Linked DNA regions of Parazoarcus communis. The main gene of each other region encodes a partner of the protein of the gene in region 2 in a complex. Links are inferred from orthologs where the notes say so. Each region holds a gene or a part of one and is shown on either strand. Other genes may lie near its edges. The genes, in order: holB, dnaX and holA.

What was found.
Region 1: the proteins of dnaX (region 2) and holB are in contact, whole or in part, in a cryo-EM structure (PDB 8GIZ), measured with the Escherichia coli proteins. The link is inferred for Parazoarcus communis from one-to-one orthologs.
Region 3: the proteins of dnaX (region 2) and holA are in contact, whole or in part, in a cryo-EM structure (PDB 8GIZ), measured with the Escherichia coli proteins. The link is inferred for Parazoarcus communis from one-to-one orthologs.

Annotation. Positions count from the first base shown.
Region 1 is NZ_CP022188.1:3,657,967-3,661,046, reverse strand. What follows is about bases 91-3,018. They hold holB (DNA polymerase III subunit delta'), read right to left. Parts: upstream 2,116-3,018; coding sequence 1,066-2,115; downstream 91-1,065. Other genes in these bases: mltG (endolytic transglycosylase MltG), read right to left, coding at 2,756-3,018; tmk (dTMP kinase), read right to left, coding at 2,112-2,744; CEW87_RS16710 (PilZ domain-containing protein), read right to left, coding at 704-1,069; CEW87_RS16715 (TatD family hydrolase), read right to left, coding at 91-696. Also shown: more of CEW87_RS16715, read right to left, coding at 1-90; more of mltG, read right to left, coding at 3,019-3,080. UniProt on the Escherichia coli protein: Part of the beta sliding clamp loading complex, which hydrolyzes ATP to load the beta clamp onto primed DNA to form the DNA replication pre-initiation complex.
Region 2 is NZ_CP022188.1:2,401,820-2,404,919, reverse strand. The notes cover bases 86-3,033. They hold dnaX (DNA polymerase III subunit gamma/tau), read right to left. Parts: upstream 2,600-3,033; coding sequence 572-2,599; downstream 86-571. Other genes in these bases: CEW87_RS10955 (ZIP family metal transporter), read left to right, coding at 3,033-3,033; CEW87_RS10965 (YbaB/EbfC family nucleoid-associated protein), read right to left, coding at 218-541; recR (recombination mediator RecR), read right to left, coding at 86-212. Outside these bases: more of recR, read right to left, coding at 1-85; more of CEW87_RS10955, read left to right, coding at 3,034-3,100. UniProt on the Escherichia coli protein: Part of the beta sliding clamp loading complex, which hydrolyzes ATP to load the beta clamp onto primed DNA to form the DNA replication pre-initiation complex.
Region 3 is NZ_CP022188.1:2,627,240-2,630,277, forward strand. The notes cover bases 3-2,888. They hold holA (DNA polymerase III subunit delta), read right to left. Parts: upstream 2,007-2,888; coding sequence 999-2,006; downstream 3-998. Other genes in these bases: CEW87_RS12075 (glutamate-5-semialdehyde dehydrogenase), read right to left, coding at 3-911; lptE (LPS assembly lipoprotein LptE), read right to left, coding at 2,003-2,518; leuS (leucine--tRNA ligase), read right to left, coding at 2,529-2,888. In the rest of the region: more of CEW87_RS12075, read right to left, coding at 1-2; more of leuS, read right to left, coding at 2,889-3,038. UniProt on the Escherichia coli protein: Part of the beta sliding clamp loading complex, which hydrolyzes ATP to load the beta clamp onto primed DNA to form the DNA replication pre-initiation complex.

The DNA.
Region 1 (3,080 bases), 1.3 Mb from region 2 along the record:
GCGCAATCGCGCGATTTCTTCGGCCACATGCACCACCCATGCAGGCTCGTTGGTCTTGCCCCGGTGCGGCATGGGTGCAAGATAGGGCGCGTCCGTCTCGATCAGCATCCGGTTGAGCGGCACCCAGGCAGCAACTTCCTTGAGTGCTTTCGCGTTCCGGAAGGTCACGATGCCCGAGAACGAAATGTAGAACCCCATCTCGATGGCCGCCTCTGCCACTTCGCGTGATTCGGTGAAACAATGCATCACTCCGGCACACTCCGACGCCTTCTCTTCCTGCATCAGGCGCAGCGTGTCCGCGGCCGAACTGCGGGTATGAATGATCAGCGGCTTGCCGCAGGCCCGTGCGGCACGGATGTGCGTGCGAAAGCGCTCGCGCTGCCATTCCGGCTCGTCCTTGTGCCAGTAGTAGTCGAGTCCGGTTTCACCAATCGCCACAACCCGCGGATGATCTGCCAGGGCGAGCAGACGCTCGACATCAGGCTCCTCGCAATCCGAATTGTCCGGATGCACGCCGACCGACGCCCACAGATTGCCGTGGCGCTCGGCCAGGCTCCGCACGCGCGGAAAATCCTCCAGATTGACGCTGATGCACAGCGCCTGACCGACGCGCTTGTCGGCCATTGCGGCGAGGATTTCGTCCTCACGCGCAGCGAGATCGGGGAAGTCGAGATGGCAATGTGAATCTACGAACATCAGCTACTCAAAGGGTATGGGTGGGCCTGGCCGAGCCCAGATGACCGGCCAGGATCTGTTCAATGCGGTGACGCAAGGCGACACCGGCCTCGTCGCTGGAAAAATGTACGCCGATACCCGGCGCCTTTCCGCCCTGCGCACCCGATGGTGTAACCCACACCACGGTACCCGCAATCGGATGCTTGGTCGGATCGTCCATCAACTGCAACAGCATGAAGACCTCGTCGCCCAAGTTGTAGGACTTCGGCGTGGGCACGAAGATCCCCCCGTTTGCGAGAAAGGGCATGTAGGCTGCGTACAAGGCCGACTTGGAACTGATGTTCAGCGACAGCACGCTCGGACGTGCAACATGGGTACGACTGGCTTCGCTCAAGTCCGGGCTCCTCTCACTGCGCGTGCATAGCGCATCAGCATATCTTCAAGAAAAAGGCGAAGGTTCAGCGGGTGCGTGGCCACGCGTCGAATCTGGGCGATCTCATTGTAACAGCTGCTCGCAGCCGCCACGCTCATGCGGCCAGCCAGCGCAGAGAGCACTTTTTCCTGCGCCGGGAAGAAACGCACCTGCCCGCCAAGACGCAGACTGACGACGTCCGCCACCCAACGCTGCATCCACTCCACCAGCGTGCTCAAGCCAAAACCGGCTGCCAGCGCTTCCTTGGATTTGAGCCAGGCTTCCCACTGCCCCGCCAGCCTGAGCGCGTCCGGCTCACCCGACAGATCGCGCACGAAGCGCTCCAGCAAGCCAACACCGCCCTGCTCCGCCAGCCGCTTTGCCGCCAGCGGCATGCCGCCTGCCAGTGCAAGCAGCCCCTGCATTTCCGTGTGTTCGCTGGCCAGCCAGGCTGCACGCTGGGCAGGATCGGGGCGCGGAAAGCTCCACTGCTGACAACGGCTGCGAATGGTCGGCAACAACCTGCGAGGCGCCGAGGATACAAGCAAAAAGCTGCAGCCCTCAGGGGGTTCTTCGAGCAGCTTGAGCAAGGCGTTCGCGGTGAAGGTATTCATCGCCTCCGCCGGATCGAGCACGACGACGCGCTGCGCGCTGTGATGCCCGGTGACCGCGAGCGCAGACTGCAGTTCGCGGATCTGGTCGATCACGATCTGACTCGACTTGGCCTTGCCGCCCGCCGCATCACCCGCAGGCGCGTCCTCGCCGGCATCGGCCTGATCTGCCGCCGCGGCCGGTACCACGCGATAGAAGTCCGGATGGTTGCCCGCCTCGCGCCACTGGCACGCATCGCAGCGGCCGCAGGCATGGCCGTCGGCCAGAGGTGACTCGCACAGCAGCCGGGCGGCCAGACTTTCGGCCAGCTCGCGCTTGCCCAGCCCCGGCGCCCCGACGAACAGCAGCGCATGAGGGAGCTTGCCAGCGAGCGCAACAAGTCTGGCCCAGGTCGGTTGAAGCCACGGCTGAATCATGCGAAGAAGCGCTCCTCGATCAGTGTTTCGATGTCATTCCTGATCTGTTCCGGCGGGCGATTGGCGTCGATCACGCAGATCCGCCCGGGGGCATGGCGGGCCCGGGTGAGGTAAGCCTCACGTACCCGCTCGAAGAAGTCCCGCTGTTCGCGTTCGAAACGGTCGGGATCGGCGCCGGTCGACGCCACCCGGCTCGCAGCGATCTCGGGTGGCAGATCGAATAACAGGGTGAGATCAGGCTGCAGCCCCGGATGCACCCAGGTTTCAAGTGCCGCGAACTTCTCCGGCTCCAGGCCGCGACCACCCACCTGATAGGCGTAGGTCGCGTCGGAGAAACGGTCGCACACCACCCACTCGCCCCGCAGAAGCGCGGGCTCGATGCGCGCTGCAAGATGTTCGCGTCGCGCGGCGAACATGAGCATGGCCTCGGTCTCCAGGTGCATCGGTTCATGCAGCAGGAGCTCGCGCAGGGATTCGCCAAGCCGGGTTCCACCGGGCTCGCGCGACTGCTCGACAAGCACCCCGCGTGCGCCCAGCATCGACACCACGGCGGCAATCTGACTGCTCTTGCCGGCGCCATCGATTCCCTCGAAGGTAATGAAACGCCCTTTCTGCACGACTGCTTCCAACGGACTACTCCTCAGCGCTGATAGCGATCCACCGCGCGATTATGATCATTGAGATTGCGCGAGAACTCGCTGCTGCCATCCCCGCGTGCAACAAAATACAGAAAATCGGTTTTCTGCGGCCGGACTGCAGCCTGCAGGGAGTCAAGCCCGGGCATGGCAATCGGTGTTGGCGGCAGTCCCGCGCGGGTATAGGTATTCCACGGATGATCGGTGTCCAGGTGGCGACGACGGAGCCGACCGTCGAAGTCCTCACCGAGGCCGTAGATCACCGTGGGATCGGTCTGCAGGCGCATGCCGATGCGCAAGCGGTTGGAAAACACCGAGCCCACCACGCTG
Region 2 (3,100 bases):
CAGCGCTGGCACACAGCCTCTTCGGTGAAGGTGTTGCAGCGGTCGCAATGACGCAGCACTTCGAGTGCATGACCCATCGCACGCGCCAGGCGGCCTGCGCCACGCTGATCACGCTGCAACAGGTGATAGGCCATGCGTTGCGCCGACTTGGGGCCAACCCCGGGCAGGCAACGCAGGGCGTCGATCAGTTCGTCAAGACTCGAAGGCTGCATTGGAATCAGAACGGCAGCTTGAATCCGGGCGGCAGGTTCAGGCCCGAGGTAAAGCCGGCCATGCGCTCCTGAGTGGTGCTCTCGACCTTGCGCACGGCGTCATTGACAGCCGCAGCGACGAGATCCTCAAGCATTTCCTTGTCGTCCATGACCGAGTCGTCGATCGAGACCCGGCGCACATCGTACTTACAGGTCATGACGACCTTGACCATGCCGGCACCGGACTGGCCGTCGACTTCGACGCTGGCCAACTGGTCCTGCATTTTCTTCATGTTTTCCTGCATCTGCTGGGCCTGTTTCATCAGGCCTCCGAGACCGCCTTTCATCATGGTGACAACTCCCCAAAGTGAGATGGATGGTTAGAAGGGTTTGACTGTGGCTTCGACCAGCGTGGCATCGAAGCGCTCGATCAGTTCGCGCACGAAGGGGTCGCTTTCGAGCGCAGCCACCGCGACCGCATGGCGCGCGCGACGCTCGATTTCATCACGCTGGGCGGGTGTCTCGCCGGTGATTGCACCGACATCGACCCGAATTCTGAGCGGGCGCGACAGTGCGGACGCAAGCTGGTCCTGCACGCGCTCGACCGCAGCCCGGTTCATGTCGAGCAGATGGCGATGGGTATCGGACAGGCGCAGGACCAGCAGGTCATCGACACATTCGACCCACTCGCAGTGCTGCGCAAGCTCGCGCACCAGCCCACCGATACCGAGCAACCGGACCACCGTGCGCCAGTCACTTGCGGCAAATGCGGCAGCCAGATCGGCATCAGCGTGGGCATCCCGCGGCGCAGGAGTCGCTGCAGGTGCGCCTGGCACAACAATCGGCGACTCAGGCGCCGGCGTGTGCGCAGACGCCTCGGGTCGCGCGGCAGCCTTATCCGCAGGCGTTGCTGGCGGAGCCGGAACCGCGGGCGCTGCATCCGCCTCGTCGTCGAAGGCATTGGCGCCCCCCGAATACGCGTCGTCATGCATCATCGCCTCGGGCGGCAGATCCTCCCAGGGCGCCAGGTCGCGACTGGCCGGCTTTGGGCCGGACCCAGACTCGACCTTCGGCTTGATCTCAGGCTGCGGCTCGGGCTTTCTTTCGACCGGCGCGGTCATGGCAGGCTGCAAGACAGGTGGGGGCGAGACCGGCTGAGGCGCGGGCGATGGTGCCGCACTGCGCTCGGCGACGGAGGCTGCGGATGAAGCCGGTGTCGCAGCCGCAACCGGACGCGTTTCAGCCCCCCCAGAAACCGGTGAAACCGTCCTCGCCTCGCCGCTGCCGCCGCTCCCCGCAAGCGCAGGAGAGCCCATCGCAGCAGGCTGATCAGGCCGGAACGCGTGCAAACGCAACAGCGTCATGCTGAAGCCGGTGTATTCGTCAGGCGCCAGCGCCAACTCGTCGCGACCGTGGATCGCGATCTGGTACGCCAACTGGAGAAACTCGGCATCGAATTTTTCGGCATGCGGTGCCAGACGCTGACGTTCTACGTCGTCGGAAATGGCGCCAGGTGCGAACTGAAACAGCGCGATTCGACCCAGCATCGAAGCCAGTGCCTGCAGCGCTGCATCGAAAGAAAGACTGCGTGCTTCCATGCCGTCGGCGACCGCCAGCATCGCGGCGACATCACCCGCTGCGAGCGCATCGAGCAATGCATGCAGGTGGTCGTCTCCGACCGTGCCGAGCATGTGCGTGACCGGCTCCTCGACCACCTTCCCCGCGCCGTGGGCAATGGCCTGATCCAGCAGCGACAGCGCGTCGCGCATCGAACCGTTTGCCGCCTTGGCAATATGGCGCAGCGCGCCGGGCTCGAACACAACCTCTTCGGCCGCAAGCACACCCGACAGATGGTCAACGATACTGCCCTGCGGCATCTGCTTCAGGTTGAACTGCAGACAGCGCGACAACACGGTGACCGGAATCTTCTGCGGATCGGTCGTCGCAAGAATGAACTTGACGTGCTCCGGCGGCTCTTCGAGCGTCTTCAGCATCGCATTGAAGGCATGGCCGGTGAGCATGTGCACTTCGTCGATCATGTAGACCTTGTAGCGCCCCTGCACCGGTGCATAGACCGCCTTGTCCAGCAAGGCCGCCATGTCGTCGACACCGCGATTGGACGCGGCATCCATCTCGACGTAGTCGGGGAAGCGGTCGGCGTCGATCGCCCGACAGGCGTCACACACGCCGCACGGTTCGGCGGTGATACCGGTCTCGCAGTTGAGCGCCTTGGCAAGAATGCGCGAAATGGTGGTCTTTCCCACCCCCCGCGTTCCCGTAAACAACCAGGCGTGATGCAGCCTGCCGGTGGTCAGCGCGTGCGAAAGCGCGCGGACCACATGCTCCTGTCCGACCAGCGTACCGAAGGACTTCGGCCGCCATTTACGTGCGAGAACCTGATAGCTCATGGGCAGCGATTCTATCAGAGCAACCCCGGCTCTCCGGGAGAGCTTGATGGCAAGACCCTTCGATAATTAACAACCATCAAAACAATACATTCAATCGATTGGCGCTATCAAAAGACGCCGCTTATTCTGGCGCCGTAACCCAGACAACGGACACCCCGGAGACCAGAAAGCCATGACCACATCGAACTTCAACTACCAGACACTGCTGGAAACCCTGCGCGAGATCTGTGCCGATTTCGCTTACACAGTCTGAGCCCCCCCTTCCCTCGGATGCGCTGCCGGCCGCTGCACTCAAGGGCCTGAATGCACGATGCCGATACCACCCACCTATCACATCAATCATTACGTTCAATTTTTACTATAGAAACACCAGGGCCATACTAAGCCTGCGCCCTGACACGTCGCCCGGGCAAAGATTCAGGGAGGTACTGCCATGATCGCTCGAGTTGCCCGACTGCATTTCCAGCCCAACAGCACAGCGGGCGCCTTGCGCGCCGCCGG
Region 3 (3,038 bases), 230 kb from region 2 along the record:
ATGCCGGCTTCCGTCAGCAGCGCGAGTGATTCCGGGCAGGCGCGCATCTCGACGCCTTTGCCGGCGAGCATGGTGCCGATGGCGGGCAGGCAGAGGTCGGCCACCGTGCGCGAAACGAGCAGCGACTCGGCGGTGTTGCAGGTGCCGTAGCGCTGGGTCTTTGAGTTCTCGACGATGGGTACGATACGCGTCGGGTCGGCTTCGTCATCGACGTACACATGACAGTTGCCATCGAGGTGCTTGATCACGGGGACTCTGGATTCGCGCGAGATGCGCTCGATCAGGCCCTTGCCTCCACGCGGCACGATAACGTCCACGAACTCGGGCATGGTGATGAGGGCACCGACGGCAGCCCGGTCGGTGGTGTCGACAACCTGTACTGCATGTTCCGGCAAACCAGCGGCGGCAAGTCCGTTGCGCACACACTCGGCAATCGCCTGGTTGCAGTGCAGGGCCTCGCTGCCACCGCGCAGGATGGCCGCATTGCCTGACTTGAGGCATAGCGCGGCAGCATCCGCTGTGACGTTGGGCCGGGCTTCGTAAATGATGCCGATGACGCCGAGCGGCACCCGCATCTTGCCGACCTGAATGCCCGACGGGCGGCGCTTGACGTCGGTGATCTCGCCGACCGGGTCGGGCAGTGCCGCGACCTGTTCGAGGCCGACGGCGATGGCCTCGACGCCCTTCTCGGTGAGCGTCAGGCGGTCGATCATGGACGGCTCGAGACCGGCGCGACGCGCAGCTTCAAGGTCCTGCGCGTTGGCGGCCAGCAAGGTGGCGGCACGTGCCCGAATGTCAGCTGCCATGGCCAGCAGGGCAGTGTTCTTGGCCTCGGATGAGGCCGCAGCCAGCAGACGGGATGCGGCGCGGGCCTGTCGCCCGAGAGTTTGCATGTAGTTCTGGATGTCCATCTGTATCTTCGCAGCGCTAGAGCCAAACAGGAATTAAAGCATTGAAAGTGCTTCGTGTGGTTCGCTTGTGCAATCCGGCCATTGAACTTATCGGCGGGCGAGTCGCAGTGCCAGTTGCAGAAACTCGTCCCAGACATCGCCGGCGACCAGCCCCTTGATCATGCGATCGATGCGCGCTGCGTGCATCAGCGCGGCGCGCAGCCCGGACTGGCTCAGGCGCTCCAGCGCACGACCCAGCGCCTGCTGACGCTTGTTGTCGAAGATGCGCTCGCTCTTGAACAGCGCGGCGAGTGGCTGCCCTGCATCGCGCCCGGCGCGCAGACTGGCGAGACTGCGGGTTTCGTTGGCGAGCGCCCACAGGATCAGCGGAGGGGCAGCACCTTCTCCCTTGAGTCCTTCGAGGAGTCGCGCACAACGTGCAGGGTCGCCTTCGAGCACCGCCTGACGCAGCTTGTCGATGTCGTAGCGGGCAACGTTGAGCACGGCGTCCTGAATCTGTTCGAGGCTGAGTTTGCCTTCCGGATGCAGCAGACCGAGCTTGCGGATCTCCTGGTGGGCCGCAAGCAGGTTGCCTTCGACGTGGTCCGCGATGAAGCTCAGTGCTTCGGGGTCGGCAGACTGCTGCTGGGCGGCAAGGCGATGCGCGATCCAGGCAGGGAGGCGTTCGCGCTCGGGCGCATTGAGCTCGATGATGATGCCGTGCTCGCCGAGCGCCTTGAACCAGGCCGTCTTGCGCGTCTGCCAGTCGAGTTCGGGGAGCGTGATCAGGGTGAGCACGCCCGCAGGCAAGTGGGCGAGGTAGCGTTGCAGTGCGTCCCCGCCTTCGCGGCCGGGCTTGCCTGTGGGAATGCGCAGGTCGACCAGCTTTTCGCCGCCGAACAGCGACATGTTGCCGGCCGCCATGGTCAGGCTTTCCCAGCGGAAACCCTGGCCGACGACCAGCGTTTCACGTTCGGAGAAGCCCTGCCGCCTGGCGCTTGCCCGGATTGCATCGCCGGCCTCGAGCACCAACAGGGGCTCGTTGCCGAAAAGCACCCACAGTGGCGCCAGTGGCTTGTCGAGCTGGCTCGCGAGCTGGTCTGGCCTCAGGTTCACTGTGGCCGGCGATAGGCCGCCAGGCGGCGCATGATCTGCTGCACGAGGTCGGCCTGCATGTCGCGATAGAGCAGCGCTTCTTCCTGCTCCTTGCCTAGCACCTCTTCATCGTCGAAGGTGTACTCGCGCTGTCCCGAGATGTTCGTTGGCGGGATCAGCTCGACGTTCTTGTTGTCGATGAGGCGGAAACGGATGCGCTGGGTGAGCTGGTACTCGCGCACCGTACCGGAGCTCGTGAGGCTGAGGATTTCCCGGCCACGCTCGTTTGCAAGAATCTGAAGTCTGGCCTCCGCCTTGCCTGCATTTTCGGTGACCGTTGTGGTACCGCTGTTTTCCACCTTGCGGCGAATCGCCGAGCCAAGGTCGGAGAACTCGCTGACACTGACATGCAGGGTGGAGAAGGCAAGGGGTTGAGGCCCGCGCAGATGGAAGCCGCAGCCGGCAAGCATGGCCGAGGCTGCGAGTGCCGCGCCTGCTTTGAGCAGGCGGCGGCGGGCAGTATTGGAGTGCATGAGTGCGTCCTCAGACCACGATGTTGATCAGACGGCCGGGAACGACGACGACTTTCTTCGGCGGCTTCCCTTCCATGAACTTCTGTGCGGCTTCGGAAGCCAGTCCGAGCGCTTCGATCTCGGCCTTGCTGGCCTCTGCAGCAACCTTGATGCTGCCGCGCAGCTTGCCATTGACCTGCACCATCAGCTCGATTTCGTCCTGCTTGAGCGCGGCCTCGAGGGGCTCGGGCCAGCTTGAAGCGAGGATGTCTTCACCGAAGCCGCAGTCCGTCCACAGCGCATGTGCGATATGCGGGGTGATCGGCGACAGCAGGCGCAACAGGATGGAAAGCCCCTCTTCGGTCAGTTCGGCGTGGGCTGCGGCGTTGTCACGCGGCGCCTTTTCGAGCGCGTTGAGGATCTTCATTGCGGCCGACACCACGGTATTGAACTGGTGCTTGCCGAAGTCGTAGTTGGCCTGTTTCAGATGGGTGTGAATCTCGCGGCGCACGTCGGCAAGATCGGCCGGCAGCTTGCCTGC